DNA from 2 places in the Kitasatospora sp. NPDC093550 genome. Region 2 is predicted to be linked to the other one. Evidence: riboswitches for the same ligand, from Rfam matches in the RefSeq annotation. Region 2 holds a riboswitch; the other holds the start of a gene.
What was found. Region 2 has a riboswitch for guanidine ahead of ACIRD3_RS07300 (ACT domain-containing protein). Riboswitches for the same ligand answer to the same signal wherever they lie in the genome.
Positions count from the first base shown of each region.

Region 1: linked by a shared signal. The riboswitch ahead of ACIRD3_RS22770 (DMT family transporter) and the one ahead of ACIRD3_RS07300 (ACT domain-containing protein) in region 2 are both predicted to bind guanidine.

Region 1 is NZ_JBIWJF010000014.1:57,085-60,474, reverse strand. It holds gene ACIRD3_RS22780 (hypothetical protein) at 1-136, shown strand, start outside; gene ACIRD3_RS22775 (MFS transporter) at 140-1,579, opposite strand; gene ACIRD3_RS22770 (DMT family transporter) at 1,670-1,984, opposite strand; guanidine-III (ykkC-III) riboswitch at 2,028-2,093, opposite strand; tRNA gene ACIRD3_RS22765 (tRNA-Cys) at 2,179-2,250, shown strand; gene ACIRD3_RS22760 (xanthine dehydrogenase family protein molybdopterin-binding subunit) at 2,316-3,390, opposite strand, start outside.
Region 2 is NZ_JBIWJF010000003.1:436,695-440,084, forward strand. It holds gene ACIRD3_RS07290 (APC family permease) at 1-119, shown strand, start outside; gene ACIRD3_RS07295 (hypothetical protein) at 374-1,306, shown strand; guanidine-III (ykkC-III) riboswitch at 1,377-1,448, shown strand; gene ACIRD3_RS07300 (ACT domain-containing protein) at 1,699-2,097, shown strand; gene ACIRD3_RS07305 (cytochrome P450) at 2,234-3,390, opposite strand, start outside.

The DNA.
Region 1 (3,390 bases), on a different contig from region 2:
GGTGCTGCGCAAGCTGCAGACCCTGGCCCCGGGCCAGTCCCCGGCGGGCGGCTGGGAGTCCTTCCTCGGCACCCCGGCGGCGCCGCCGGTGCCCGCCGCCACCGCCACCGCCACCGCCACCGCCACCGCCGGCTGACCGTCAGGCCCGGCCGCGGACCCGGCCGGAGAGCAGCGCTCCCAGCAGGGCCACCCCGGCACCGGTCAGGAAAACCACCGCGAAGGCCCCGGGCGAACCCCCGCCCTCGCCCGCGGCGTGGGCGGCGGCCATCGAACCGCCGCCCAGCGCCACGAACAGGACCCCGGCCAGGCCGGTCATCAGCACGGTGCCCAGCGCGTCGCTCATCTGCAGCGCGGCCGAGTTGGCGCCGGCGTCCTGTGGCGGGGAGAGCTTCATCATCAGCACGCTGATGCTCGAAATGGCCAGTCCCAGTCCGAGGCCGCCGACGCCCCAGGCCACCGCGGCCACCCAGGCCGGCACCGCGGGGACCAGCACCAGCGCGGCGCCGCCGATCGCCACCGCGCTCAGCACCAAGCCGCCCCGGATCATCGCCGCGCGGTAGCGCTCGGCCCCCGGCCGGCCCTGCAGCCAGGAGCCCAGCGCCCAGGTGAGCCCGCCGCTGGTCAGGGTGAGCCCGGCCAGCGTCGGCGAGAGGCCGCGCTGGCTGGTCATCATCAGCGGGACGAAGGCCTCGGCGGAGAAGAACGCCCCCGCCGCCACCCCGCGCAGCAGGATCACCGTCGGCAGCCCCCGCCCGGCCCGCAGGGTCCGCTCCGGCAACAGCCCGAGGACGGCCGGCACCAGCAGCGCCGCACCGACCACCCCGGGGAGCAGCCCGATCAGGTCGCGGCGCTGGCCCGCGTACTGCAGCAGCCCGGCGCCGACCGCGGCCATCGCGGCCAGCCGGGTGCGCCGACGGTCGAAGTCCGCGCCCCTGGGCGCCGGGTGCTCCCGCTCGGACCGGGCCAGCGCCGGGCCCATCACCGCCAGCGGCAGCAGGATCAGCACCGGGACGGACAGGAACACCCAGCGCCAGCCGAGGTGCTGGGTGACCGCCCCGGCGACCAGCGGGCCGACGATCGACGGCAGCACCCAGGCCGAGGAGAACGCCGCGAACACCGCCGGCCGCAGCCGCTCCGGATAGGCCCGGCCGACCACCACGTAGAGCGCGACGATCACCAGCCCGCCACCCAGCCCCTGGATCGCCCGCCCGGCCACGAACACCCACATCCCGGGCGCCGTCCCGGCCACCAGCAGGCCGAGGCCGAACACCGCGATGCCGGTGAACAGCGGTCGCAGCGGCCCGCGCCGGTCGCACCACTGGCCGGAGACGACCAGGGCGAACAGCGTGGTGGTGAAGTAGCCGGAGAAGGCGAAGGCGTACAGCCCGAGGCCGTCCAGCTGGCGGGCCGCCGTCGGCATCGCGGTGTTGACGGCCGTCGCCTCGAAGGCGATCACCAGGACCACCGAGACGATCCCCAGCGTCAGCGCGCGGTAGCGGCCGCCGAGCACCCCGCCGCCGGGGTCGTCGTCCAGGGGTATCGGTACGGAGTCGACCGAGGTGGGGGAGGCTGTGGTCATGGATGACATCGTAAGAGCCGTCCGCCGCGATGACCCCTGACCGGAGTCGCTGATCGGCTCCGTCCGGAGGCCTAGGCCCAGGCCCAGGCCTCAGTGCAGCACCTTCAGGCCCACCACGCCGGAGACGATCAGCAGCAGGCAGGCGATCCGCGCCACGGTCACCGCGTCGCCCAGGACGGCCATGCCGTAGAGCGCGGTGCCGACCGCGCCGATGCCGACCCAGACCGCGTACCCGGTGCCGATCGGAATGGTGCGCATCGCGTACGCCAGACCGCCCATGCTGAACAGCAGCGCGACGCCGAAGACGAGGGTGGGAACGAGGCGGGAGAAGCCCTTGGACGATTCCAGGGCGACCGCCCAGACGGTTTCCAGGAGACCCGAGACGATCAGAACGAGCCAGGCCATGACGACGTACCTCCGCAGTCCACAGCGGCCGGATCGCCGCTGAACTGCGCCGTCTTGTCGTGACCGGGTACGACGCGCTCGTCCGGGGTGGCGAGAATGCCGCCACCGCTCTTCGACCGTAGCACACATTGCCATACAGAATTTACACAACGTCATTGACCCCTCCCCCCGGGATCCGCCACCATGAATTCACTGGCCGTGTGCCCGAGTGGCTCAGGGGACCGTCTGCAAAGCGGTGCACGCGGGTTCAATTCCCGCCACGGCCTCGGAGAAAGGGAATTGCCGGTCGACTCGGAAGTCGACCGGCAATTCCCTTTTCGCATTTCCCCGCTCAGGCCGTGACGGCGTCCTCCGCCCGGATCGGCAGCCGACCGACCGGCAGACCGGTGGCGGCGCGGACGGCCGCGGCGACGGCCGCCGGGGCGACCACCGCGGGCGCGGCGCCGACCGCCTTGGCACCGAACGGCGCGACCACGTCGCGCTCCTCCAGCAGCGCGGCGATCCGCACCTCCGGGGTGTCCAGCGCGGTGGGCAGCCGGTAGCCGGTCAGCGAGGGGTTCTGGAGCACGCCGCCCTCGGTGCGCAGGTCCTCCAGCAGCGCCAGGCCGACGCCCTGGGCCACGCCCGCCTCGATCCGGTCCTCGATCTGCCGCGGGTTCAGCGCCCGGCCGACGTCCTGGGCGACCGTCATCTCGACCACCCGCACGGCGCCCAGCTCGATGTCCACGTCCACCACCGCGCGCATCGCGCAGAACGAGATCGAGACGAAGGCGTCACCGTGCCCGGCGTCGTCCAGCGGCTCGGTGGGGTGCGGGCGGCACTGCGCGGTGGCCCAGAGCTCCTTGCCCTCCAGCGCCTCCGCCACCGGCATGCCGAGCACCCCGTCGTACGAGGTGATCTTGCCGTCGGCGATCTGCAGCAGCTCCGAGGACATCCCGAAGTTCGCCGCGATCGGCTGCAGCAGCTGGTGGCGGACCATCAGCGCGGCCCGCTCGACGGCGCCGCCGGAGACCCAGGTGTGCCGGCCGCGGGCGGAGGGCCCGGCGATCGACTGGTCGCTGTCGGCCGGCGCGATGTAGACCTCGCTGACGCCCAGCACGGTCTGCACGATCTGCCGGGCCAGCGTGGCGAAGCCCTGCCCGGCGTCGACCGCCGCGCAGATCACGGTGGCGTGGTCGCCGCTGACCCGGACGGTCGCGGTGGACACCTCGTCCTCGCCCTCGGCGCCGAGCATGTGCACCATGCCGACGGCGTAGCCGATGCCGCGCCGCACCGCCACCGGGTCGCCCGCGCCGCCGGGGCCGCCGGGCAGCAGCCACTCGGCGTCCGGGTCGTCCACCGGCAGGGCCGGCAGCGGCTCGTCCGCGACGGCGTCCAGCAGCGCCTTCACCGGCGCCGGGCAGGTG
Region 2 (3,390 bases):
TCGACGCCTCCAACGGCCGCTTCCGCACCCTGCTGCCGGTCGCCATCATCCTTCTCGGCCTCCCCCTGGGCGTGTGGAGGCAACACATCCGCAAAGCCCCCCGGTTGACCGCCGGGTAAGGCGCCGGCCGGTACGGATACCGCAAACACGCCGTGGTCGCCCTCACTCGGCGGCGAGGCCCACGCACCGGCCGAGAAGCAGGCGAAAGCCGATCCGGCACTGCCCGATCCGGGCACACCAAGCACCGGCTCGCCCATCAGGGCGGTCCAGGACCTCTCCTCCACCGCCCCGGTGCCGGCGGTCGAACCGGCAGCTCATTCGAGGCCCTGCCTGTCCCAGGACTGCAAGGAAGAAGGAAGAAGGCGACCCACCCATGCCCCTGTTCACATCCCGGGTGAGGCCTCGGCTGGCGCCCGAGCTCGACGACAGAGCCCTCGGAGTCGTCCTGCAGCGGCTGTCCGGTGTGCAGGCCCGCACCCAGCACGATCTCGTGGTGCCCCTCCTGGAGCACGTGATCCACGGCGCCCGCCAGGACTGGGACCGCAAGATGCACCGCATCAAGGTCCTGGCCGAAACCCTGGGCCAGGGCGCCACGAGGACCTGGATGCGGTACCGGCCCGACGACCCGGGAGCGCTGCTCCTGCAGGGCTGGTCGGATCTCGTCACCCTGCAGGCGGCCCCCTCGTTCACCGACAGCACCGGCATCCGCGCACTGGGCCGCCGCGCGGCCGAACTCCTCCCTGAGGACCCCCTGCCCTGGGTCCTGCTGCTCGGCGTCCTGCGGCTGGAGCGCCGCCCTCCCCGGGAGGTGGACGTCGTGTGGCGCGAGATCAGGGCGAGGGATCCGTGGAACCGCGAAGCCCACCTCCAGATCCTGGCCTACTCGTCACCGCAGGAGTGCGGATCGACCGCCCGGATGATGGACCTTCTCGACGAGATGCGCGCGGCCATGCCCGCCGGGGCGCCCACCACCGGTCTGGAGGTGACCGTTCTGGTCCAGCGCTACCAGCGCGCCCTGGCCGCCGAGGGGCTCACCGCGCTCAGCAGCCGCGACCTCCTCAACCAACCGGCCGCCGCCCGGGCCCTCGCCCGGTCAGCCGCGCTCTGGCCCCAGAAGGGCTTCCTCACCCACGCAGCCGCTCTGGCCGATCTCAACACTCTGGCCTACGCGCTCGTCAAAGCGGCCCGAGCTGAGGAGGCCGCAGCCGTCGTGCGCGCCACCAAAGGCCTTGCGACCCGGTGGCCCTGGCACCTCGACGGCGACCCACTGGAACGCTTCACCCGCGCCTACCGCACCTCGACCTGAGCACCGCCCCCGGCTCCCCGAGCGCGTGACGTTCGCACAGGCTCGGACGGCACACCGGGGGTAGGCTCCCGGCGGCGGATCAATCGTGTCTCCGCCCCGGACGAGCGCGCAGCCGTACCCGGCCGAGCGAAGACGGCGCGCATCACCTCATGTCCCTGCTTCGCCCTGCCGCCCCTCACGGACGGCGGGCCTTCCTCACGATTGCCGCGGCTGCCGCGTCACGTCCCGTTGCGGGAACGGCGCCTGCCGGCCAGGACCTCTGGCCCGATCGCCGCTGACTGCGGCTGTCCGCCTGTCCCTCACCGCTGCGGTGGCGGCCGATCGCGTCGCGTGCCGGCGTCCGGCCCCGCGAACGCACGGTCACACCCTTCTCGAACCGATGGAGAATACCCATGTCCGGAGAGACCGACCTGCACGCCCTACTGAGGGGCATGCGGCCTGAACTGCACAGTGGCGCATACGTGTTCAGCACGGTCGCCGACCACGTCGTGCCCGCGGGAGTCGTCCCGGTGGTGACGGCCGTGGAGGACGAGGGGCTGACGATCGTCGCCCGCCAGGAGGAGGCGGACCGCAGCGGTCTGGCATACGACTACGTCGCCGGGTGGATCACCCTGCGCATCCACTCCTCGCTCGCCGCGGTGGGGCTCACGGCAGCCGTCTCGCGGGCGCTGGCCGACGCGGGGATCAGCTGCAACGTGGTCGCGGCCTTCCACCACGACCACCTGTTCGTGCCGTACGAGAACGCCGAGCGGGCCGTCGAGGTCCTCGAGCAGCTCACCCGGCCCGCCTAGGATCCCTCCAGCCGCCGTGCCGGAGGCCCCCAGGGGCTCCGGCACGGCGGAGCCCCTGGGGCCCGCCCGGGCGGGCCCCAGGGACGATGGGAAGCCGTGCGGGTGCGGGTGCCTTCCCCTGCGGGAGTCCCGGGCGTCAGGCGAGCCGCACCGGGAGCGTAAGGGGACCACGGACGAGCAGGCCGGGCCGCCACGGCAGGACGGCGGGGGCGGTGGCCAGGCGCAGGGAGGGCAGAGCGGCGAAGAGCCGCGGCAGGGCGATGCCGGCCTCCAGACGGGCCAGGCGCGCGCCCAGGCACACGTGGGGGCCGTGTCCGAAGGCCAGATGCGCAGGAGCCGTCCGGTTGCCCGGAGCGTAGCGGCGGGGCCGGAAGGTGTGAGGGGCGGCGAACACGCGCGGGTCGCGGTTGGCGGCGGCCAGCACCGCCAGGACGGAGGCGCCGGCGGGGATGACGGTCCCGCCGAGGTCCACCGGCTCCGTGGTCCTTCGCCAGGTCGCGCCCTCCAGGGGGCTGGCGTGGCGCAGTGTCTCCTCGATCACGGCGCTCCAGCCGGGGTCGCCCGCGGTGCGGGCGGCGAGGAGTTCCTCGGAGTGGGTGAGCAGGAGCAGCGTGGCCGAGGCGAGGAGGTTCATGGTCGTCTCGTAGCCGGCGAACAGCAGGAGGAAGGCCATGGCGAGCAGTTCGCCGTCGTCGGGCGCCTGGGGGGTGCGGTCGTGGGTGAGCAGGCTGAGCAGGTCGTCGCCGGGGTGGCGTCGTTTGCGGGCGATGAGGTGGGTGAAGTAGCCGTGCAGGCTCTGCCAGGCGCGGGCGGCCTGGCCGGAGGGCAGGGTCGCGGCGGGTGAGCCCACCCGGTAGGTCCAGGCGCGCAGGTCGAGGCGGTCCGCTTCGGGCACGCCCAGGATGTCGCTGATCACCAGGACGGGCAGTGGGAAGGCGAAGTCGTCGACGAGGTCGGCGTCGGCCTTTTGGCGCAGCTTGGCGGTGAGGCCGCCGATCACGGTGTCGGCGAGGTGGCCGATCCGTGCAGCGACGGCATCGACGCGCCGGGGTGTGAAGGCGGGCGCGGCCAGACGGCGCAGGCGGCGGTGCTCGTCGGCGTCGGCGTTGAGCATGTGGCGCTCCAGCACGGACCGCTGCGCGGAGCGTGCCTGCGGCGGGCTTTCCGTCGACGGGGCCGCGGATGTGTGCCGGGCCGTCTGCGGAGCCGGGACATTGGACAACCGCGGGTCGGTGAGGACGGCGCGCGCCTGGTGGTAGCCGGTCACCAGCCAGGCGTCGGTCCCGTTGGCCA